Regions from separate parts of the Actinomadura sp. NPDC023710 genome, predicted to be linked through region 2. Evidence: riboswitches for the same ligand, from Rfam matches in the RefSeq annotation. Region 2 holds a riboswitch; each other region holds the start of a gene.
What was found. A riboswitch is a leader RNA that binds a small molecule or an ion and turns the genes downstream of it on or off. The one in region 2 is predicted to bind S-adenosylmethionine.
Positions count from the first base shown of each region.

Region 1: linked by a shared signal. The riboswitch ahead of AB0H37_RS37870 (extracellular solute-binding protein) and the one ahead of AB0H37_RS02400 (aminotransferase class V-fold PLP-dependent enzyme) in region 2 are both predicted to bind S-adenosylmethionine.
Region 3: linked by a shared signal. The riboswitch ahead of thrC (threonine synthase) and the one ahead of AB0H37_RS02400 (aminotransferase class V-fold PLP-dependent enzyme) in region 2 are both predicted to bind S-adenosylmethionine.

Region 1 covers NZ_JBFAGB010000047.1:27,354-35,092, forward strand. The annotation lists gene AB0H37_RS37840 (DeoR/GlpR family DNA-binding transcription regulator) at 1-523, shown strand, start outside; gene AB0H37_RS37845 (hypothetical protein) at 763-933, shown strand; gene AB0H37_RS37850 (TetR/AcrR family transcriptional regulator) at 1,103-1,729, opposite strand; gene AB0H37_RS37855 (NAD-dependent epimerase/dehydratase family protein) at 1,794-2,744, shown strand; gene AB0H37_RS37860 (hypothetical protein) at 2,841-3,140, opposite strand; partial or broken gene AB0H37_RS37865 (FAD-dependent monooxygenase) at 3,088-3,306, opposite strand; SAM riboswitch class IV at 3,743-3,858, shown strand; gene AB0H37_RS37870 (extracellular solute-binding protein) at 3,953-5,041, shown strand; gene AB0H37_RS37875 (ABC transporter ATP-binding protein) at 5,008-6,165, shown strand; gene AB0H37_RS37880 (ABC transporter permease) at 6,168-7,049, shown strand; gene AB0H37_RS37885 (ABC transporter permease) at 7,042-7,739, shown strand, end outside.
Region 2 covers NZ_JBFAGB010000002.1:64,988-72,726, reverse strand. The annotation lists gene AB0H37_RS02410 (hypothetical protein) at 1-322, opposite strand, end outside; gene AB0H37_RS02405 (SseB family protein) at 319-4,350, opposite strand; gene AB0H37_RS02400 (aminotransferase class V-fold PLP-dependent enzyme) at 4,462-5,721, opposite strand; SAM riboswitch class IV at 5,763-5,879, opposite strand; gene AB0H37_RS02395 (hypothetical protein) at 5,929-6,303, shown strand; gene AB0H37_RS02390 (transglycosylase domain-containing protein) at 6,319-7,739, opposite strand, start outside.
Region 3 covers NZ_JBFAGB010000041.1:1,273-9,011, reverse strand. The annotation lists gene AB0H37_RS35525 (trehalose-6-phosphate synthase) at 1-515, opposite strand, end outside; gene AB0H37_RS35520 (cation diffusion facilitator family transporter) at 636-1,571, shown strand; SAM riboswitch class I at 1,667-1,807, shown strand; gene thrC (threonine synthase) at 1,824-3,068, shown strand; gene AB0H37_RS35510 (MoaD/ThiS family protein) at 3,084-3,362, shown strand; gene AB0H37_RS35505 (hypothetical protein) at 3,662-4,759, shown strand; gene groL (chaperonin GroEL) at 5,541-7,169, shown strand; gene AB0H37_RS35495 (phospholipid scramblase-related protein) at 7,562-7,739, shown strand, end outside.

The sequences.
Region 1 (7,739 bases), on a different contig from region 2:
GGACGCCGTCGCGCTGCGCTGCGCCGAGCTGATCCAGGACGGCGAGACCGTGCTGCTCGACATCGGCACGACCGCGCACATGGTGGCGCGGCACCTACGGGGCCGGGCGCTGACGGTCGTCACCAGCAGCCTCCCGGTGGTCGAGACGCTGGCCGACGACCAGCACGTCCAACTCGTCGTTCTCGGCGGCATGCTGCGCCGTGACTACCGGTCGCTCGTGGGCTACCTGACGGAGGACAACCTGCGGCAGATCCACGCGGACCGGCTCGTCCTCGGCACCAGCGGGATACGGCCGACCGGAACCGTCATGGACACGACGGTGGTCGAGGTGCCGGTCAAACGAGCCATGATCGCGGCCAGCGGGCAGGTGGTCCTCGTCGCCGACGCCGGCAAGTTCCCGGGCACCGGTATGGCGAAGGTCTGCGATGCCACCGACCTGGACGTGGTCATCACGAACGCTCCGGTCGATCCGGACACGGGGGCGGCCCTCGCGGATGCCGGAGTGCAGATGCTGGAGGTGTGAGGTGCTCGGCGTCCGCTGAACCGCTGCGGCTGGCGCCGGTCCAGACCGGGCCGCGTTCAGCGCCGGCTCGGATAGGGCCTCGGCGCCGGGGCCGTTCACGGAACGTGCTCACGCGCTGGTCATCGGGCTATGGCTGAGGGAAAGCATCCGGATCGCTTCAGCGGAACAGTGGAAGCGTGGCTTCACGACAACGACTCCGCCTTGGCGGAGCATGCCGTCCCAATGGCCAGACGGCGGTGGTGGACGTTCGTGGTGGCGGCGCGGCCTTTCTCTCCGCCCATCCGGCCGCACTTCCGAACACGGCCGTGGTGGACGGCTACACCGGCGCTCTGGAGGTCGCGTTCGCCACCCTGGCGGTCGCCGCGTGCCTCGTCCCACCGCTCATCGCGCAGTCCCCGGGTGCTTCGTGATCCATCCGCTTCTTCTTCCAGCCCAACCACGACGCCATCGTGGAGCCCCTGCCGCTCGCCTTCGTACCGGACGGGCGCTGGTGATGCCACCCCGTCCGGCTCGGGTGTTCATTTCGCCGTTCATTGTCCGCTACCGCCAATCTTCCTGCGGTGGACGGGCCACCTCGTCCTACGACCCCAGCGGCTGCGGCGACCCCGGCATGGGGGCTCGGTGGCCGCGGAAGGCCGCCTCCAGCGCGATGCGCCAGTAGCGGTCGGCCTGGGTGCGGGGGCCGAGGGAACCGAGAAGTTCGAGGCTGGCCAGGCCGTGCACCAGGGCGTTGAGGTGCGCGGCGACGTCGTGGGGGTCGGCCGGGGCGAACCAGCCCGAGTCGATGCATCGTGCGACCGCGCGGACCAGTGTGTCGAACGTGCCCTGTATCTGGGCCAGGGCCGCTTCGTCCGGCCGGAAGTCGGCGATGGGGCGACCGAACATCAGCTCGTACAGGTGTGGGTTGGCCAGGGCGGCGGTCCGGTAGGCCTGTCCGAGGGCCATCAGGTCGGTCTCAGGGTCGCCGTCGGTCGGTACCGCGGCGAACGTGTCGGCAAGCCGGGCGAACCCTTGCAAGAACATCGCGCGCAGCAAGCCGGCCTTGTCGCCGTAGAGGTTGTAGACGGCCGTGGTGGAGGTACGGACCTCTCGAGCCAGGCGCCTGGTGCTCAGCGACTGCGGGCCTTCCTGGGCGAGTAGTCGTCCGGCGGCGTCCAGGAGGTCCTGGCGCAGTTCGTCGTAGTCGCGGGCACGTGGGCGGGCCATTTGACAATCGTATCGCAACGGTGTTCCATAACAGTGTTCCTAAACTGTACTACGGGAGGCCGCTGTGCCCGCTGAAACTGATCTGCATGTCGTCCTCGGCGCTGGAGGGGCCGTCGGCGCCTCTGTGGTTCGCGAGCTCGTCTCCCGGGGGCATCGCGTCCGCGCGGTCAACCGCAGCGGCCGGGTGCCGGCGCTGCATGGTGTCGAGGTCCATCAAGGCGACATCACCACTGTCGTGGGCGCCAAGGCCGCCTGCGCCGGGGCCGAGGTCGTCTACCACTGCGCCGCCCCTGCGTACGTCCGATGGGTGGAGGACTTCCCCCACATGACCGACGCGGTGCGCCAGGGCGCGGCCGCCGCCGGCGCCAAGCTGGTTTTCGCCGACAACCTGTACATGTACGGCCCCGTCGACGGGGCGCTGACCGAGGACCTGCCCTACGCCGCCCGCAACCCCAAAGGGCGGACACGCGCCGCGATGGCCGAGGCGCTGCTGGCCGCCCACCGCTCCGGTGAACTGCGCGTCGCCCTCGGCAGAGCCTCCGACTACTACGGCCCCGGCGGCGTCAACACCGTCGTCGGCCCGACGGTGTTCGCGGCGGCGCTCGGCCGGAAGACCGCCCGCTGGGTCGGGTCGCTCGACGAGCCTCACACACTCAGCTACCTGCCCGACATAGCCCGGGGCCTCGTGACGCTCGGCAGCGACGCGCGGGCGGACGGCCAGGCCTGGCACCTGCCGACGGCGCCGGCCGTGACGGGCAGGGAATTCCTCGGCTTGGTGCTCTCCGGGCTTGGCCGGCCCGGCAAGACGGCGGCGCTCGGACGCCCGATGCAACGCCTGATCGGCCTGTTCGACCCGACCGTCCGTGCCCTCGGCGAGACTTGGTACCAGCGCGACCGGCCGTTCGTGAGCGACACCTCGAAGTTCACCGCCACCTTCGGTCCGTTCGCTACGACACCGCACACCGACGCCATCACCGCCACCCTCGACTGGTTCCGCGCCAACCCGACCCCGTGACCGGCCAGTCGGTCAGTGCCCGCGGCCCACCTCAAAGTCACCCCTCGCACGACGAACTTCGACAGGGACGGGAAGCCAGGCACCGCTGTTCACCCGCTAGGAGACCGACTCGATGTAGCCGTCGGGCCGGACCACCATGGACGGCAGTCCCTCGGAGGGCACGGAGACGGGCCGGACGGCATCGTCTATCGCGGCCAGAACCGGAGCCGGGGCGAACGTCCCGGCCAGCGGGTGACTGTCGGGTGGCACGGGAAGCCTGGTAGCGGTCCCCGAAACCATCTCTGCGAGGTGGCGCTTGGCCTCGGGCAGCTCGATCAGCTCGGCAACGACCGCCCGCAGTGCCTCACTGTGCGGGTCGGTGCGCAGAAGGGCGCTCTGGGCGAGGGTATTGCGCACGACACGCTCGGCGGCAGCCGAGATTGGCCGCGTCCTGTAGCCCGACGTTGAGCCCCTGGCCCCCCATCGGGGAGTGCAGGTGCGCGGCGTCCCCCGCCAGCAGCACCCGGCCGCGCCGGTACTCCCGCGCCAGGCGGGCATGATCGGTGACACGGACTCCTCCGTCGAACCTGCCGACCGTGACCTCGGCACCGCTGACCCGGCGGACCGCGGCCGCGAACTCCGCCCGGCATCACCGGACCGCGCCCGGCCGCCCCGAGCCGGTCGAATTCGGCGACCACGATCTCGCCCGGCGGCGGGTTCACGAACATCAGGCCGCCCCGGGTCCGGTGCACGCCGGGCTCCACGAGCCCCGTCGGCTCGAGCGAGGCATGCGCCATGAGCACGAACATCGCCGGATCGGTCTCGTCGAACGCGAACCCATCGCGAACGACCCCGCGCCCACCATCGCAACCCGACCAGATCCAGTAGCGCCCGGGCCTCCCCCACGCACGGACCGCGCAACGAGCCCGGGCGGCGACCTGAGGCGGGCGGCGGCTCCCCGAGTCTTCGGTCGTCCAAATTATAGTATTCCGACCGTTTTTATATGGTATGTTTCCTCGCGTCACGAGTTCCAGCGCCAAGCCCCGGCTTGCTGGGCGGCAACCCTCCGACCGCGGTGGGGTGCTCCGGGTGAGGACACGGTCGTCTGCCGGACATGCGACGACAAGCGCGGATCCATAAGGGCCGCGTTCCCCGAGGTTTCGGGGAACGGTGACGTGCGCTCGCCGCACACCCATCGCTGTGCCGGCTCGGACATGGAGGAGCAAGACGTGGAAAGGCGATCGGCGTTCGCCGTCATCAGCGCGGTGGCGCTGCTGGCCGCCGCGGCGTGCGGGGTGGACACCGCCGACACCGGCGGCTCGGGCAAGGGCGGCGGGAAGGAACTGACGGTCACGGTGTTCTCGGGGCCGTGGGAGGACCTGTTCAAGAAGTCCTTCGTCGAGCCGTTCGAGCGAGACACGGGCGTCAAGGTGAACCTCGTCCCGGGCGCCAACGCCGAGTGGCTGACCCAGCTGCGCGCCTCGGGCGGCAAGAACCCGCCGTTCGACCTGGTCGTGCTGACCCCCGACGCGGCCCGGCCGGCCGTGGCGGGGAAGTTGGTCCAGCCGCTGGAGACCGGGAAGGTGGGCAACTGGAGCGACCTCGACCCGGTGGAGATCGAGAAGAACACGGTGTCCGGGAAGAGCTACGGCGTCCCGTTGACGATCGGCTCGACCGGCCTGCTCTACCGCACCGACAAGGTCAAGCAGGCACCGGTCGACTGGCAGGACATCTTCGACAAGAACCTCTGCGGGCACGTGGCGCTTCCGCCGCTGACCTACAACCCCGGACTGGAGTTCTTCAGCGCGCTGGTGACCGGCCAGGGTGGAAAGCTGTCGGATCCCGCGGCCGTCGACAGGGCGTTCAAGCAACTGGAGCAACTGAAGGGCTGCGTGTCGTCCTATCCGGCGAACGCAACGGCCGTGCAGAGCGCCATCCAGAACGGTGAGGCGTGGGTGGTGCCGTACTGGGACGGGCGGGCCTTCGCGATGGCCCAGGCCGGCAGCAAGGTCGGCTTCACCTACCCGAGGTCCGGCGCGGTCGGCGCGCTCAGCAGCTACTTTCTGACCGCGGACAGCAAGAAGACGGATCTGGCCTACAAGTTCCTCGGGTACGTCACGAACGCGACCAACCAGAAGACCTTCGCCGAGGGCAACTGGTACGCGGGTTCCAACAGCAAGATCGACTACAGCCCCGCCTTCAAGTCGAAGATCAAGTACGGCACGGACGTCTACCGGAAGTTCAACTGGGTGGACTACGACGTCGCCACGCCGAAGCTGAACGAATGGCAGCAGCGGTGGAACGAGATCTTCCGCTGACCGGCGCGCCCGCGGGCGGCGCCCCGGCCACCACCGGGTCCGCCGAGGGCGGGCACGTCGAGATCGAGGGCCTGGCCGCCGGCTACGACGGCCACCGCGTCCTGGACCTGGACCGGTTGTCCGTGAGGCGCGGCGAGTTCCTGTCGATCCTCGGGCCGAGCGGCTGCGGCAAGACCACGCTCCTGAACGCCATCGCCGGGTTCGTGGCGCCCGAGAGCGGTCGCATCCTCGTCGACGGCGCCGACATCACCGGTCTGCCACCTCACCGGCGAGGACTCGGCATGGTCTTCCAGAACTACGCGCTGTTCCCGCACCTGTCCGTCGCGAGCAACGTCGCCTACGGAATGCGGGTGCACCGGGTGCCCAAGAGGGAGCGCGCGGAGCGGGTCGCCGAGGCGCTGCGTCTGGTCGGTCTCGAGGAGTTCGCCGACCGGCGCCCACGGGCGCTGTCCGGCGGCCAGCAGCAGCGGGTGGCCATCGCCCGCGCCCTGGCCACCCGCCCGGCGGTGCTGCTCCTGGATGAGCCGTTGTCGAACCTCGACGCCAAACTGCGCCGGGAGATGCGCGTGGAGCTCCGCAAGATCCAGCGGAGTGTCGGCACGACCATGGTCTTCGTCACCCACGACCAGGAGGAGGCGCTGTCGCTGTCGGACCGCATCGCGGTGCTGAACGGCGGCAGGCTGGAGCAGCTCGACACGCCCGACGAGGTCTACCGGCGCCCCGCGAGCCGTTTCGTGGCGCAGTTCATCGGTGCCGCCAACGTGCTGGAGGGGACGGTCCGCGAGGACCTTGCCCTGGACGTCGGCGGTCTCGCGGTGCCGGTCGGCCTCCCGGATCCGGTCCCCGGGCGCAAGGCCGTCGTGGCCATCCGGCCCGAACGGATCCGCCTGGCGCCCGCCGCCGGGACGGGCGCGGCGACCGGGGTGACCGGGACCGTCGCCTACCGCTCGTTCACGGGCGGCGCCTGGCAGGTCGAGGTGCGGACGGCGGGCGGTCTCGTGCTCACCGTGCACGTCGCCGACAGCGGCGCCGGCAGCGCCGACCCGCCGGGCACCGGGACCGCCGTCACCGCGAGCTGGGACCCCGCCGACCTGATCGTCCTGGATTCTGGGACGGGGCGGTAGCGATGGCCCACACCCCGCGCGCGAGGCGGCGGACGCGGTGGCGCGGCACGGCGTACGTGGTGCCCCTGCTGGTCTTCCTCCTTGCGCTTTTCGTCGCTCCGCTCGTGCGGCTCCTCCAGCTCAGCTTCCGTCCCGTGGACGGGAGCAACGCGGCACTGCCCGGCTACACCGTCCAGCAGTACGTTCGCGTGTTCACCGAGCCCTTCTTCTACGAGGCGCTCATCCGCACGCTGCTCACCGCCGTGCTGGTGACGGTGCTGTGCGTCGTGCTCGCCTACCCGGCGGCGTACACGCTCGCGCAGCGGCGGCCCGGTCTGCTCCGCACGCTGCTCTTCGTCACCGTGCTCTCCCCGCTGCTGACGAGCGTCGTGGTGCGCAGCTACGGCTGGGTCGTGCTCCTCGGCGCGAACGGACCGGTGAACCGGGCACTCGTCGCGCTGGGGGTCCTCGACCAGCCCGCGCACCTGCTGACCAGCTACTCGGCGGTCGTGGTGTCGGTGACGCACGTGCTGCTGCCCTTCGCGATCGTCCCGCTGACGACGGCCCTGGGCGGGCTCGACCGCGACGTCCTGCGAGCCTCGCGGGTCCTGGGCGCCGGACCGGTGCGGACGTTCGCGCGGGTCACCGTGCCGCTGAGCCTGCCCGGCGCCCTCAGCGGCGCGCTCGTCGTCTTCGCGCTCGCGATGGGCATCTACATCACTCCACTGCTGGTGGGCGGCGCGAACCAGCCGCTGGCCGGCATCCGCGTCTACGACCAGATCTCCACGGTCTTCGATTATCCGGTGGCCGCCGCGCTGAGCTTCGTGCTGCTGCTGATCACGGTGCTGTGCACGACCGGTCTCGGCGCCGCCTTCCGCACCTGGGAGGGCCGTCTTCATGGCTGACACCCGAAGGACCGCACGCACGCCCGCGTGGAGCACGCTCTTCCCGGACCGGCTGGCGCCCGCGGCCGGGCGCCTGCTCGCCGCACTGGTGTTCCTCTTCCTGCTCGCGCCGCTGGTGGTCCTGGTCGCCAGCTCGTTCAACACGACCGCCTCGGTGGCCTTCCCTCCGCAGGGGTTCTCCACGCGGTGGTACCGGGGTGTCCTCAGCTCCCCCGACTGGCTGGTCTCGTTCCAGCTCAGCGGCCTGCTGGTGGTCCTCGTCGTGCCGACCGTCGTGGTGATCGGGACGCTCGCCGCGTACGGGCTGACGCGCGGCTCCTTCCCCGGACGCGGCGCCCTGCACGCGCTCGCGCTCTCACCGCTGATGACACCGGAGATCATCACGGCGCTCGGGCTGCTGTACTACTTCCACGGGATCGGGCTGATCGACACCATCCCCGGACTGTGGCTGGCGCACTCGCTGATCGCACTCCCCTATGCCGTCCGCGCCGTCATGGTCAGCGCTGCCGGGCTCGATCCCACGCTCGAACGCGCGGCGGCGAGCCTCGGCGCGGGCGGCGTGCGGGTCTTCCTCACCGTCACGCTGCCGCTGCTGCGGCCCGGCATCGTCGCCGGCGCGCTGCTCGCGGCGGTCACCTCGCTCGGCGAGGTGGCGGTCACCGCCCTGGTGGCCGGCGCCCACACCACCAC
Region 2 (7,739 bases):
ACGCCTGCCAGATGCCCTGGTCGACGCGGTCGAGCCCGAGACTCTCGGCGACCGGGGCCCGCCCTCCCGCGTATTCGACCCGCACCCACGTCTCGTGCTCTCCGACGATGACGAAGCGCTCGCCGCGCCAGCGGCACGTCGTCCGGACGTAGCGGAGCTCCTCGACCTCGGACGCGGGGACGATGCGGCGGAAGCGCCCCGGCCGCAGCTCCTCGAACCCGTCCGTCGGCTCGGGCGCGTACAGCCTGATCTCGCCGTCGGCGCCCGGCGCGGCCTCGAAGTCGCGGCCGAGCCACCGCGCGACGTACCCGTCCCGGATCACTGCGCGGCCTCCGTCCGTCCGTCCCATGCCTCGGCGCCGGCGTCCGGCCGCAGCCAGGCGAGCCGGTCGGGGTCGTACATCGCGATGAAGCGCTCGGAGCGGTCCCTGCCGATGAAGTACATCTCCGCTCCGTACGGCAGCCGGACGCTGGTCACCTTGTACTCGCGGATGGACCCGGCGCTTCCCGGCGCGAAGCCGCTCCCCGTGAACGGCGGCCGCTCGATGACCCAGCCGGACTCGCCCCAGGAGGCCATCTCCTCCTCGTCGCGTCCGCCGAACGGGACGAGGTAGAGGTCGGGGCAGTACGCCGGCCACCGGATGACGTACACGCCCTCGTCGTCGGGGGAGAACGAGGAGTCGGAGAACAGCAGCCCCAGCGCCTCGTAGATCTGGGCGGGCGTCTGCAACTCGGCCACGTCGTTCGTGGAGTGGACGAAGCCGCCGACGCGGTCGTACCCCTGCTCCAGGTACCAGGAGACGTGGCTGTGCGGGACGACCTTCTGCATGATGACCGGCGAGGCGACGCGGTCCTCGGGGTCGGACGGCATCTGCGGCACCGGCTCCCGCCGCGGCGGCGGCAGCGGAACCTCCGGCCGCGCCTGGACGAGCCCGACCCGCACCGCCCACTCGCTGAGCGACCGCACCTGGTCGCCGTGCAGCGACGCCCCGATGTGCGTCCCCGGGTTGAGCACCATGGCCCAGTCCTCCCGGGGCCACGCGCCGATCAGCTCCCGGAAGTCGGCGTACACGAACCGGGACTCCGGCAGCACCTCGCGCAACCGGACCATCGACGTGAACACCTGCACGGACACCGCGTCCCGCAGCGCCGCGTCCCATCGGAACTCCCGCTGTACCGGCGTGACCTCAAGCGGCGCGTCATCGGGAATCGGCACGAGCACGTTCGCGTTCAGCAGCACCCGCAGGAACGCGTCGGAGTCACCGCTCGAAGCCGCCTCGTACAGGTCCTGGTCGATCCGGTTCCCCGGCTCGAACGCGGGCTCCGGCTCCCCGACGGCACGCAGCGCCCGGCCCGCCCCCGGCCCTCCAGTGGGCGCACCTCTTCCACCGCCGTCACCCCCGCCGGCGGCGTCGGCCGCATCATGCCTCTCCGGCCGGCCAGGGTGCGCGGCATCCTGAGGAACCGCCGCGAGGCCGCTCGGCGCCGCTTCACCGCCGGACGCGCCATGCGGAACCGTCGGCGCGCCCGCGTGGTGAACTTCCGCTTCCTCCGGGGTGCCAGATGTGGCACCTGGAGGTTCGTTGCCCTGGGCGCCGACACCAGTGGGCCCGGTTTCCACGGGGCCGCCACTCGACGAGGGAACGCCGTGGTCGGACCCCGCAACGCGACGGTCGGTGCCTTCCGGCGGGCTGGGGACGGCGCCACCAAGCCCGGCCATATGCCCCGGATCGTCGGCCGCACCCGACGGTATTCCGGGCGCGCGGCCCGCGTCGTCTCGGCCGCCCGGTGCGGCGCCGAGGGGCTCGACGCCCTGAGCCGAAGGTCCGGGAGGAGTTGGGAGCGGCGGTGCGCCGGGCGCGTCCGTGTCGTCCTGTTTGCCCGGCGCATCGCTGAGGGGCGTGGCGCCTTGAGCCGTAGGCCCGGGGAGGCCGGGCTCCGGGACGCCGCCGGGGGTGGTGGCGCTGGGTGCGCCTAGGTGGGGTCGGTTCGTGTCGTCTTGCAGGCCCGGTGCGGCGCCTGGTGGTTCGGTGCCTTGGGGAGCGGGGGCGCTGGGAGGCGCGTCAGCGAGGTGGCGGCCCGCGTCGTCTGTCGCACCCGGTGCAGCACCGAGGGGCTCGACGCGCTGAGCCGAAGGTCCGGGAGGAGTTGGGAGCGGCGGTGCGCTGGGCGCGTCCGTGTCGTCCGGCTTGTCCGGCGCATCGCTGAGGGGCGTGGCGCCTTGAGCCGTAGGCCCGGGGAGGCCAGGCTCCGGGACGCCGCCGGGGGTGGTTGCGCTGGGTGCGCCTAGGTGGGATCGGCTGGCGTCGTCTTGCAGGCCCGGTGCGGTGCTTGGAGGCTCGGTGCTCTGGGGCGCAGGTCCAGGAGCGGGGGCGCTGGAAGGCGCGTCCGCGAGGTGGCGGCCCGCGTCTCCCGGTGCTCCTGGCGCGGCACCGAGGCGTTCGGTGCCCTGAGGGGCGGGTTCGGGGAGGCCGGGCTCTTCGATGCCGGACGGGTCGGGCGTGACGGGAGTGGGCGCGCCGGAATAAGGACGGCCCGCGTCTGCCGGCGCTCCTGGCGTGGCGCTGAGGGGGTCGGTGCCCTGAGATGCGGGGTCGGGGAGGCCGCCGGGCGGGTTGGCCGTGCCGGGGGTGGCCGCCGGCACAGGTCCGGCCATGTGGCCTGGGTCGATGGCAGTGCTGGACGGATCCGCGAAGTGGCTCCCCGGAACGCCCGGTACGGGCCCCGGAACATCGGCGGCCGAGACGTCGCCCGCCTCAACCGCCGTGTCGGGCGCGGCCGGATGGGGTGCGGCCGGATGGGGTGCGGCCGCCTCGCCGAAGTGCGCGGGGGCCGGGGGCACGGCTTCAGGAAGGCCGAGCTGCGCGGCGCCGCCAGGTGTTCCTGCATGGTGGCGGCCTGATTCCGCGGGCGCGGGGACGGCGGGCTCGTCCGCGGGCGGCGGGCCCGCGTGCCGGCCCGGGCCGGCGGCGGGGGCGGCCGGGACGGCGGGGGCCACCGGAACCGAGGGCGCGTCCGGAGGCGGGGGCGTCGCGGCGGACGGGGGAGCGGGCGGGCCGCTGAGGGTGCGGACCTGCTCGCCCGGCATGGACGCGTCGATGGGCGTGCCCGGGTTGAGGACGAGCGTCCACGAGGCGTCCGGCCAGGCGGTGACCATCTCCAGAAGGCTCGGCATGATGAAGCGCGACGAACCGATCGCCTCGTTCATCCACTTCAGCGACGTGAAGATCTGGATCGACGTCCGCCCGTGGACGGGGACGGGGCGCCACGGGAACTCGGGGTCGCCGGGGACGATGCCCCACGGGGTCTCGGCGTCCACCGGGACGAGCACCTGGGCACCGAGGAGGATCTTGAAGAACGTCTCGGTGTCGCGGCGGCGGGCGGCGTCGAAGAGGCGCTGCTCGATGTCGTTCTGGGGCTCGAAGCGGTCGGTCATCCGCTGGGCGGCGCGCTGGTCGGCCCAGGTGGCGAGGCCGGGGAGCTGCTGCGCGAGGACGGTGCCGCCCGCGGGCGAGCCGGAGTTGATGGCGAGGAGCCAGTGGTGGTCCGGCCAGTAGCGCAGCGCGACGGTGAACGGCAGCGCGATGTGCTCGGTGCCGGGCCCGGACGCCTCGGCCAGGCGTTCGGGCGAGGTGAAGACCGGGACGACGGTGGAGCCGTCGACCTCACGGGTCTGCCACGGGAAGCCGGGGCGGCCCGGACGCAGTGAGAAGTCCATGTCGTCCGGGACGGGCAGCAGCACGTCGGTGGCCGCCAGCGTCTGCAGGAACAGGTCGTGGTCGTTGTTCGCGGCGGCCCGCAGCAGCTCGCGCTCCACGTCGTTGGCCGGCTGGAACTCCGGGCGCGGCGCCTCGCGGGGCAGGTCGCGGTGCTGGTCGCGCAGCTCCTCCCACGGCGGGGACGCGCGGCCGACCTGCGGGGGGCGGCCGTCGCCCTCGGCGACCTGCCGGACGAACCAGGCCGGCAGCCGCGCCTCGATCGGCAGGGCGGCGGGGACTCCGCGCGCGGGGGCGTCCACGGCGAGCCACCAGCGGCTGTCCGGCCAGCTCTCGGCGATGTCGCCGAACCGGACGGTCATGAAGTGCTGGTAGGACGGCCCGAGGCACGCCCGCATCGCCGCCGCCGACGTGTAAACCAGGACGTGGACCCGGCCGTCCTCCTCCTGGGTGGGCCACGACGGCTGGGCCTCCCCCGCGAGGACGCCGTCCACCAGGTCGGGCGGAACGGGAACGACGAGGTCGGCGTCCGCGAGGAGGCGGAAGTAGCTCTCCTGGTCGCCGGCCCGTACGGTCTCCTGCAGTCGGTGCTCCAGTTCCGACGTGGGTCGCCACGCGTCGGCCACGGTCGCCACCCCCTGTTTCTAGCGTGCTCGTCCCCGCGCGACTGCCTACGCTACATGGGCGAACAGGACCAAAGAGCATAATCATCTGACTGCGCGCGAGAGTTCCCAGGTCGGAGGCTGTCAGCGCGCAGTCAACGCGGCGAGGGCGGTGAGCAGCCGGTCGATGTGCTCCTCGTCCGTCCCGATGCCGATGCTCGCGCGGACGGCGCTCCGGTCCTCGCCCAGCAGGTGCCGGACGAAGGGGTGGGCGCAGAACTTCCCGTCGCGTACCCCGATGCCGTGCTCCTCGGACAGCGTAAGCGCCACGTCCCGCGCGTTCCAGCCGTCCACGGTGAACGACACGATTCCGACGCGCGGCGCCCGCTCCCCCCACAGCGTCAGCTCCCTGACGCGGGGGAGCGCCGCGAGTCCCGACCGCAGACGTTCCACCAGCTCCTCTTCGCGAGCGGCCAGGTCGTCCCAGGCGGGGGACAGCGTCTCGCACGCGGCGGCCAGCGCGAGGGCGCCGAGGACGTTCGGGGAGCCCGCCTCGTGCCGCTGCTCGGCGGAGGGCGCCCACCGGGTCGTCTCCCCGACCGAGGCGCTCGCGCCGCCGCCCTTGAGGTAGGGCTCGGCGGCGCGCAGCCAGTCGGCCCGCCCGGCGAGCACGCCCGCACCGAACGGCGCGTACAGCTTGTGCCCGGAGAACGCGACGTAGTCGAGGCCGAGCGCGGTCATGTCGAGGGGGCGGTGCGGGACGAGCTGCGCCGCGTCCACCGCGATACGGGCGCCGTTGCGGTGCGCGACGTGCGCGAGCTCCTCGATCGGCCACAGCTCGCCGGTGACGTTGGACGCGGCGGTGACGACGAGCAGCCGCGACCCGATCGGGCACGAGCGCAGCGCGCGGTCGGCCGCCGAGAGGGCCTCGGCCGGGGTGGCGGGCGCCGGGAGGCGCACGGCGCGCTTCCACGGCAGCAGCGACGCGTGGTGCTCGCTCTCGAAGACGACGACGCTCGTCCCGGCCGGGACGGCGTGCGCGAGCAGGTTCATCGCGTCGGTCGTGTTGCGCGTGAACACCACGGCCGAGCGCCGCCACGCGCCGAGGAACGACCGCACGGTCTCCCGCGCGTCCTCGTAGGCGGACGTCGTGACCTGGGACGCGTACCCCGCGCCGCGGTGGACGCTGCTGTAGTACGGCAGCGCGCGGGTGACGGCCTCGTGCACCGCCTCCAGACAGGGGGCGCTGGCGGCGTAGTCGAAGTTGGCGTAGGGGACGTGGCGGCCGTCCCGCACCGGAACCGGGACGTCCGCTCCGATGACGCGGGGAAGCGGGCGAACCCGGACCCCCTCGGGGCGCGTCACAGCAGGCGTGATGGGGGAGCGGGCGAGCAGCGTGGGCATGCCGGAACCTTCCGGGTCGGGGACCCCGGGATGTCCGTCGGGATCCGCGCTTGCCGGAACGCGGTGCCGCGTCCGGCCAGGTCCTCACCCGGGGCACCCCATCGCGGACGAAGGGTTGCCGGCCAGCAAGCCGGGGCTTTGCGCTGGCGCTCATGACCTCATGCGGAAGTATATGCGGAGCCGATCGGGGATCAAGGGGAGGGTGCGATGCGGTACGGGGTGGTTCGGACGCTGGCCGGCGGCGCGCTGGTGCTCGGCGCCCTCAGCGGGTGCGGGGCGCTGGGCGGCGGCAACTCCGGCCAGGTGTGCACCGACACGAAGAAGGCGTTCCAGCAGTACGTCACCCAGGTGCGGAGCCTTCCGGCGGCGGAGCCCGCGCAGTGGCGGCAGGCGACCGAGCAGCTCGCCGGACGCGTCGACGGGCTCGCGAAGCAGGCCGACGACGCCGACCTGAGCAAGGCGCTCAAGGCGGAGGCGGGCAGGCTCCGCGCCGCCGCGCCCGGGGTCGGCACCGGCGACGTCTCCCAGCTCGACAGTGTGATCAGGGAGACGCCGGCCACCATCGGCAAGGCCTGCGACTAGAGGCGGGCGCGGGGGCTACCCGCCGGTGCCGGGGCGGCCGAGCGGCCCGTCGCCCGTTCCGCCTCCGGGGTCGCCGCCGGTCCCACCGTCGCCTCCGTCGCCTCCATCGCCCCCGTCGCCGCCACCGCCGGGCTGCTGCGGCGGGATGATGGTCGGCAGGTCGGTGGGGGGCGTCGGGATGTCGGGACGTTCCGTGGACGGCGGCGGCTCGACCGGCCCGCCCGTGTCCGGCGGCTGCGTGCCGCCCGGCGGGACGTCCTGCGTCGGCCCGCCCCAGCCGCCGCCGGGCGTCATCGACGGCTCCCCGAAGGACTCGGGCTCGTAGCCCTTGATGTTCACCGCGTCCGACATGTACGAGCGCCACATCTGGGCGGGCAGCTGCCCGCCGTACGCGCCGTACCCGGGGATGTTCAGCGGCTTGCCGTCGCTGCGGAACATCGAGACCGTCGTCGCCATCTGCGGGATGAACCCGTTGAACCAGATCGCGCGGCCCTCGTCGGTGGTTCCGGTCTTGCCGGCGACGTCGCGGCCGTCGGGCAGCTGCGCGCCGGTGCCGGTGCCGCCCTGCACGACCTTCTGCATGGCGTAGGTGGCGTCACGGGCGACCTGCTGGCTGAACGCCCGCTCGCCCTTCTCGGCGAACGTGCGCTTGTGGTTCTCGTTGTCGGTGACCGACTTCACCACGAACGGCGTCCGGTGCACGCCCTCGGAGGCGAACGTCGAGTACACGCCCGCCTGCTGGACGGGGTGCAGCGACACGACGCCGAGCGGGAACGTGGCGGCGTCCCGCTGCGCCGGCTTCATCTGCGACCCGGGGATGCCCATCTTCTCGGCCATGGCGACGATCTTCTTGTTGCCGATGTCCTGGCCGAGGTTGACGTAGGCGGTGTTGATCGAGTGCTCGGTGGCGGTGACGAGGTTGACCGTCCCGAAGTTCTCGTTGCTGTCGTTGTGGATGGACGAGCCGTGGAAGTACTGCGGGGAGCTGCCGTCGTAGCTGGTCGACAGCGTCTTGCCGTCGTCCAGCGCGGCCGCCAGCGCGATCGGCTTGAACCCCGACCCGGCCTGCGCCCAGTCGCCGAAGGCGCTGCTCAGCGCCTCCTCCAGGTAGCCGCGGCCGCCGTAGAAGGCGAGCACCTGCCCGGTCTTCGGGTCGACCGACACCGCACCGGTGCGGATCTTCTTGCTCATCCCGTTCGGGGCGTTGTTCGCGACGGCCTGCTTCATCGCGTCCATCAGCCGCTTGTCGAACGTCGTGGTGATCTTCAGCCCGCTGCGGTTGATCTCGTCCTCGCTGTAGCCGCGGCGCTCGGTGAGCTCCTTCTTGGCCACGTTCACCATGTAGCCGCGCTGGCCCTTGAGGACGTCGGTGATCTTCTCCTTGCCGGGGGCCGGGAAGGTCAGCGAGGCCGCCTCGGACGAGGTGAGCGCCCCGT
Region 3 (7,739 bases), on a different contig from region 2:
ATCGCCGCCTTCGCGCCCTCGGCGGCGTCCCGTGCGAGGGCGTCCGCGAAGGCCGCGTTGTACGCCTCGTAGGACTGCCAGTCGCGCCGGGCGCGGGCGTCGAAATGCGGGTTGCGCGGTGTGTCGTACAACAGGTGGTGGACGAACCACAGCGTCGAGTTGGCGACGCCGTTGTAGGCGCGGTCGAACGTGGCCGCCGGGATGTCGAGCATCCGCACCGCGGCACCGCCGGTCTCGTATCCGGCGAGGTCGAGGCGTCCGTCCGGGGAGCGGCGCGCGGCCGTGCGGTCGGCCTCGCCGAGGCTCGCGCACACCCAGAGAACGTCCGCGCCGCCGGCGGACGGCTCCCGCTCCGTCCCGGCCGGGCGCGGCGGGCCCGGGTCGCGGGGGGCGCCCGTGACGGCGGCGAGGCCCGACACGAGTCCGCCGCCCCCGCGCCGCATGGTGAGCCCGCCGTCGTCCGACAGCGAGAACGACACGGGCCCCCGGTTCGAGGCCACCAGCACTTGGCTCATACGGGAAGGGTCTCAGTTGCGGCCGAGGCGCATCAAAGTGACCCGCGAGGTGGCCGTCATCGCCGGGGCTTCTGGCCGTTCCGCCCGATTAGTCATCCACCCAGGGGGTATCCGGCGGCAATGAGCAAGTCCGAGACGACGAAGACCGTGCTCGTCGCCGGTGCAGCGAACCTCATCCTCGCGATCACGAAGCTGTTCGCCGGCCTGCTGGCCGGGTCCAGCGCCATGCTCGCGGAGAGCGCGCACTCGGTGGCCGACACCCTGAACCAGGGCTTTCTCTACACCTCGCTCCGGCGCAGCGAGCGGCCCCCCGACCGGCGCCACCCCTTCGGATACGGCAACGAGCGGTACGTGTGGTCGCTGCTCGCCGCGTTCGGCATCTTCGTGGCCGGCGCCGGGTTCTCGATCTTCGAAGGCATCCTGACCATGACCGGCCACGGCGGCGGTGGGACGACGGTGTGGCTCGCCTACGCCGTCCTCGGCCTCGGCGCGGTGCTGGAGGGGGCGTCCTGGCTCCGCGCCTTCTACCAGGCCAAGAAGGAGACGCGCGAGAACGACCGCGACCTCGTCGAGCACGTCCGCAAGTCGCCCGACGTGACGTTCAAGACCGCGCTGTTCGAGGACACCGCCGCGATGATCGGCCTCGCCCTCGCCGCCGGCGGGCTCGCGATGCGCCAGATCACCGGCTCGGAGTTCTGGGACGGGCTCGCGTCCGTCCTCATCGGGGTCCTCCTGGTCGTCCTCGCCTTCTCGATCGGCCGGGAGAGCATGGGCCTGCTCATCGGCCGGGCGGCCGACCCCGCCGAGCAGCGCGAGATCCGCGCCGAGATCCTCGGCGCCCCCGGCGTGACCGGCGTGGACGAACTGCTCACCATGCACTTCGGCCCCGAGCAGCTCCTCGTCGCCGCGAAGGTGCACTTCTCCGACGACATCAGCGCCGACGAGGCCGAGGACGTCGCCGGCGAGATCGACCGGCGGCTCCGGGAGCGCGTCCCGACCGTCCGGCACGTGTTCCTCGATCCGACCCAGCGCGTGATCAAGACCTCCGCCGGGTAACGTCTCAATCGCTGGACCCGCCTGTCTGGCATCCGGTCAGTTCATGTAAAGTCACGCATACGAGCTCAAAGCGCTCGTGATCGACAACTTAATACCGCTCATCCAGAGGGGTGGAGGGACCGGCCCTGCGAAGCCCCGGCAACCACCCGGCTGTGGCGCGTCGCGATCCTGCGAGGCCTGCCGGGAGATGGTGCCAACTCCGGCCTGCGACCAAGGTGGCGCAGGGAAGATGGGGAGAAAGGCCTCGCCCTCATGGCACTCACGCCTGCCACAGACCTCGGACCGGCTACCGCTCTCGTCTGCCGCGAATGCGGCACGTCCCGCGACCTCGGGCCCTTCTACGCGTGTGAGGAATGTTTCGGCCCCCTGGAGATCGCCTACGACTTCGGCGGCGTCACCCGGGAGGCCATCGAGTCCGGGCCGCGCAACATCTGGCGGTACCGCGGGCTGCTGCCCGTCCCGGGCAACGTCGCCGACACCCCGAACACCGAGCCGGGCCTGACCCGTCTCGTCCGCGCCGACAACCTCGCGGAGAGCCTCGGCCTGCAGAGCCTGTGGGTGAAGGACGACAGCGGGAACCCGACCCACTCGTTCAAGGACCGCGTCGTCGCCGTGGCGCTCGCCGCCGCCCGTGAGCTGGGGTTCAAGGTGCTGGCCTGTCCGTCCACCGGGAACCTCGCCAACGCCGTCGCCGCCGCGGCGGCCCGCGCCGGGATCCGCAGCGCGGTGTTCGTCCCGTCGAACCTGGAGTCCCAGAAGATCATCACGACGGCCGTGTACGGCGGGACGTTCGTGACGGTCGACGGCAACTACGACGACGTCAACCGGCTCGCGTCCGAGATCGCCGGCGAGCAGGACGACTGGGCGTTCGTCAACGTCAACGTCCGCCCCTACTACGCCGAGGGCTCCAAGACGCTCGGCTACGAGATCGCCGAGCAGCTCGGCTGGCGGCTGCCGGACCAGATCGTCGTGCCGGTCGCGTCCGGCTCCCAGCTCACCAAGATCGACAAGGCCTTCCAGGAACTGATCAAGCTGGGCCTGGTCGAGGACAAGCCGTACCGCGTCTTCGGCGCCCAGGCCGCCGGGTGCGGCCCGGTCGCCGCCGCGTTCAAGGCGGGCCACGACGCCGTCCGACCCGTGAAGCCCGACACGATCGCCAAGTCCCTCGCCATCGGCAACCCCGCCGACGGCCCCTACGTCCTGGACGTCGCCCGCCGCACCGGCGGCGCCGTCGAGGACGTGACCGACGAGCAGGTCGTCGAGGGCATCCGGCTCCTGGCCCGCACCGAGGGCATCTTCGGCGAGACGGCCGGCGGTGTCACCGTCGCGACCCTCCGCAAGCTCGTCCAGGCCGGCGCCCTGGACCCGGGCGCCGAGACCGTGATCATCAACTCCGGGGACGGCCTGAAGACCCTGGACGCCGTCGCCCCGGTCGTCGCGCCGTCGGCGAACATCGCCCCGTCCCTGGAGGCGTTCCGCGCCGCGGGCCTCGCCTGAGAACGAAGGAGCAGCATGAGCAGCGTGTCCGTCCGTATCCCGACGATCCTGCGGACCTACACCGGTGGCGAGTCCGAGGTGAAGGCCGAGGGCACGACCCTGCGCGCGGTCGTCGCCGACCTCGAGGCCAGCTACTCCGGCATCTCCGCCCGCATCCTGGACGACGCGGGCAAGATCCGCCGGTTCGTGAACGTCTACGTCGGTGACGAGGACGTCCGCTTCGCCGAGGGCCTCGACACCCCGACGCCCGAGGGCGCCCAGATCTCCATCATCCCCGCGGTGGCGGGCGGCTGACGTCCGTCTCGTCCCCAAAAGCCCCGGCACGTCCACCGTGCCGGGGCTTTTGCTTGCACATCTGGGCGATTCCCCCTTCTTCGGAAACCGATTGCCCCAGTGAATGCCGGATTGTGTGACTGTTCGCCCCGTCCGTCCAAACGCGCATGGAAAAAGCTTTAGCGAGCGCCCGTTATGCGGCTCTGATCTTGATCACCACCACTCCGTCACTTGGGTTTTTTGCTGGCCGCAGCCTGGAAGATTGATCCCGGAGTGGCGCTCCTGGGGGCGCCGATCGGCATACGAGAGTGAGGAAAGGCATGAAGCGCATTTTGCGCACGATGGCCGTGACCGGGATAACGATGGGGGCGGCCGTCCTCGCGGCTCCCTCGGCCATGGCCGACATCAACTTCTACGAGGTGGAGAAGGCGTACGTGGGGCACAACGGCCCCTCGTACATCAGTGAGAAGGGTCCGGGCGACCTGATCTACACCGACATCACCAAGTCGCCCAAGGCCGCACCGGTGATCGGGAACAAGCCGGTGAAGACCGGTGACATCACCACGAAACTCCACGGCGGGAAGCACAACACGGCCGTCACCGGCGTCGAGGGCTCCGAGCAGGAGGCCACCAAGGTCGCCCTCGCCAAGGCCGCCGAGCACCAGGCCGCGGAGCAGCAGGCCGCTCCGCAGCAGGCGGCTCCGCAGCAGGAGTCCCTGCAGGCCGCCCCGGAGCAGGGCGCCCAGCAGGCCGCTCCTCAGCAGGACGCTCAGCAGGCCGCGCCGGAGCAGCAGGCCGCTCCTCAGCAGGAGGCCCAGCCGAACGCCCCGCAGCAGGAGGCGGCGCAGGCTGCTCCTCAGCAGGACGCTCAGCAGGCGGCACCGGAGCAGCAGGCCGCCCCGGAGCAGCAGGCCGCGCCGGAGCAGCAGGCCGCGCCGGAGCAGCAGGCCGCCCCGGAGCAGCAGGCCGCTCCTCAGCAGGAGGCCCAGCTGAACGCCCCGCAGCAGGAGGCGGCGCAGGCTGCTCCTCAGCAGGACGCTCAGCAGGCCGCGCCGGAGCAGGGTGCCGAGCAGGCCGCCCCGCAGCAGGACGCTCAGCCGAACGCCCCGCAGCAGCAGGCCGACGCCAACGCCCCGCAGGCCGGGCAGCGGCTGGCCACCACGGGGGGCCACCCCAAGCCGGTGCACATCCACGCTGTCAAGAAGGCGAACGTCGGCCAGAACGGCCCCGTCGTCAACAGCGAGAAGGGCCCGGGCGACGCAATCTTCACGAACCTCAGCGGATCGCCCCGCTCGAACGTCTACGCCGGCAACAGCGCGACGATCACCGGCCCCATCACCACCAAGCTCTACGGCGGGAAGCGCAACACCGTGATCAACGCGGTCGCGGGCCCCGAGCAGGAGTCGAACAAGCGGTGAATCGCGGCTCCTGACAGAGCCTCGAAGCACCACGGCCGCTCCGGCCCGGTCACGCATCGACGCCGGAGCGGCCGCCCAATGTCCGGACCCGTTTGCGGCGGTCCCTTGCCCGGGGAACGAAAGAACATCCTCACCGTTCGCCATACTCCACAAAAGCGGCCAACCAGGCCGTGGTGACCCCGGCGCATCGGGCCGTCGCAAACACCGTCGCAAATGCCGTCGGCCAGCGACGAATGAGACTCCGCGAAAACGGAGACACGGACTCCCCGCCAGTGCAATGGCAGGCGAGACTGTCGGCCGCCGTGCTCCCGGTCCTCACCGGGAGGTGAGATCTCGGTATCCGCCGCCTCCTGGCCGGCCGCGTGCGACCACCCGCCAGTCGTCGGCCGGGGGCCGGGCGGGCGACGAGCCCGCGAACACGTCCCGGCGATCGCCCGGCCTGCTACGCCATCGGCGGAACTTCCAGCCGACCTGTGCCACGTGCGACGGGGTGAGCGGCCCCTCCCGAAGCGAGCTCCTGGACGTCCCGCCCCTGGTCAGGACGGGCGGGGCCGGTGAGAGAGACGTCGGTGGACGGGGATGTGTGGCGCTTGCACTCGACGGGGTAGAGTGCTAAACAAACATTGGCACTCTGCTGTGGAGAGTGACAACTTCACACAGTCATGGGTCGGGGCGATGAGGCCTCAGGCCGGCGACGGAATGGAAGTCGTCGGCGGGGCCGTCCGTCGCGGGCGTCGGCTCGATCCGTCTAAGCCACCTTGTTCCGGGAGGACTGGAGCCTATGGCTGCAAAGATGATCGCGTTCGACGAGGAGGCCCGCCGCGGTCTCGAGCGCGGCATGAACCAGCTCGCCGACGCCGTGAAGGTGACCCTTGGTCCCAAGGGCCGCAACGTCGTGCTGGAGAAGAAGTGGGGCGCTCCCACGATCACCAACGACGGTGTGTCGATCGCCAAGGAGATCGAGCTCGAGGACCCGTGGGAGAAGATCGGCGCGGAGCTCGTCAAGGAAGTAGCCAAGAAGACCGACGACGTCGCGGGTGACGGCACCACCACCGCCACCGTGCTGGCCCAGGCGCTGGTGCGCGAGGGTCTGCGCAACGTGGCCGCCGGTGCGAACCCGATGTCGCTGAAGCGCGGCATCGAGGCCGCCGTCGAGCGGGTGAGCGAGGAGCTGTCCAAGCTCGCCAAGGACGTGGAGACCAAGGAGCAGATCGCCTCCACGGCGTCCATCTCCGCGGGTGACCCGCAGATCGGCGAGATGATCGCCGAGGCGATGGACAAGGTCGGCAAGGAAGGCGTCATCACGGTCGAGGAGAGCCAGACCTTCGGTCTGGAGCTCGAGCTGACCGAGGGGATGCGCTTCGACAAGGGCTACATCTCGCACTACTTCGTGACCGACCCCGAGCGCATGGAAGCGGTCCTCGAGGACCCGTACATCCTGATCGTTCAGGGCAAGGCGTCGGCGAACAAGGACCTGCTGCCCGTCCTTGAGGGCGTCATGCAGTCCGGCAAGCCGCTGCTGATCATCGCGGAGGACGTCGAGGGCGAGGCCCTGGCCACCCTGGTCGTCAACAAGATCCGTGGCATCTTCAAGTCCGTGGCCGTGAAGGCGCCGGGCTTCGGCGACCGCCGCAAGGCCATGCTGGGCGACATCGCCACGCTGACCGGCGGTCAGGTCATCAGCGAGGACGTGGGTCTCAAGCTGGAGAACACCACGACCGAGATGCTGGGCCGCGCCCGCAAGGTCGTCATCACCAAGGACGAGACCACCATCGTGGACGGCGCCGGTGACGCCAACGAGATCGCGGGACGGGTCAACCAGATCCGCACCGAGATCGACAACACCGACTCCGACTACGACCGCGAGAAGCTCCAGGAGCGCCTGGCCAAGCTCGCGGGCGGTGTCGCGGTCATCAAGGCCGGCGCCGCGACGGAGGTCGAGCTCAAGGAGCGCAAGCACCGCATCGAGGACGCCGTCCGCAACGCGAAGGCCGCGGTCGAGGAGGGCATCGTCCCCGGCGGTGGTGTGGCGCTGCTGCAGGCCGGCACCAAGGCGTTCGACAAGCTGGAGCTGCCGGGCGACGAGGCCACCGGTGCGAACATCGTCAAGCGCGCTCTCGAGGAGCCGCTGAAGCAGATCGCCGTCAACGCCGGCCTTGAGGGCGGCGTCGTGGTGGAGCGGGTCCGGAACCTGACCCCGGGCGAGGGCCTGAACGCCGCCACCGGCGAGTACGTCAACATGTTCGAGTCGGGCATCCTCGACCCGGCCAAGGTGACCCGGTCCGCGCTGCAGAACGCCTCGTCGATCGCCGCGCTGTTCCTGACCACCGAGGCCGTCATCGCCGAGAAGCCCGAGAAGAACCCGGCCCCGGCGGGCGGCATGCCCGACGCCGGCGGTATGGACTTCTGAGCAGATCCGCGGTTCGCACTTCCGAGTGCAGGTGAAAGGGGCGGTTCCTTCGGGGACCGCCCCTTTCCCTGTCCGCGAGACCCGGTCCGGGCGGGGAGGCGCGTCCTGGGGCCGGTACCGACGCCGGCGGAGATGTCCGTGAGGATGTCCGGGAACCGCCGGGCCGAAAGAAGAATGTTTCTCGCGGCCACCTCGGTCGGCGCCGCCGCAGGTCAGTGAGCCGGGCGCGGGCGCGGCGGCTCCGGCGGGCGCAGACGGGGGTGCAAAGTCCTTCCCCTGCGGGCCCGGCGCTTGGCAGGATCGCCGGTTGGAGGGCGCGCCGCCGAGGTGCGGGCGCCGGCAAGGTGAACAGTGAGGCGGCCGCGGACGCGGCCGACGAGGCAGGAGAACACGTGAGCGAAGTGTTCAGCTCCCCGGTGCTCAGGGTCGAACAGCCTCGCAGGGGACCGTTCGCCAAGTCGCGGTACAAGGTTCTGGACGATGGCGGGGCCGTCGTCGCCATCGCGGCGCCGACCGACGACCAGAGCGAGAACGCGGTCATGCGCGGCCTGTTCCCCGGCAAGTCGAACC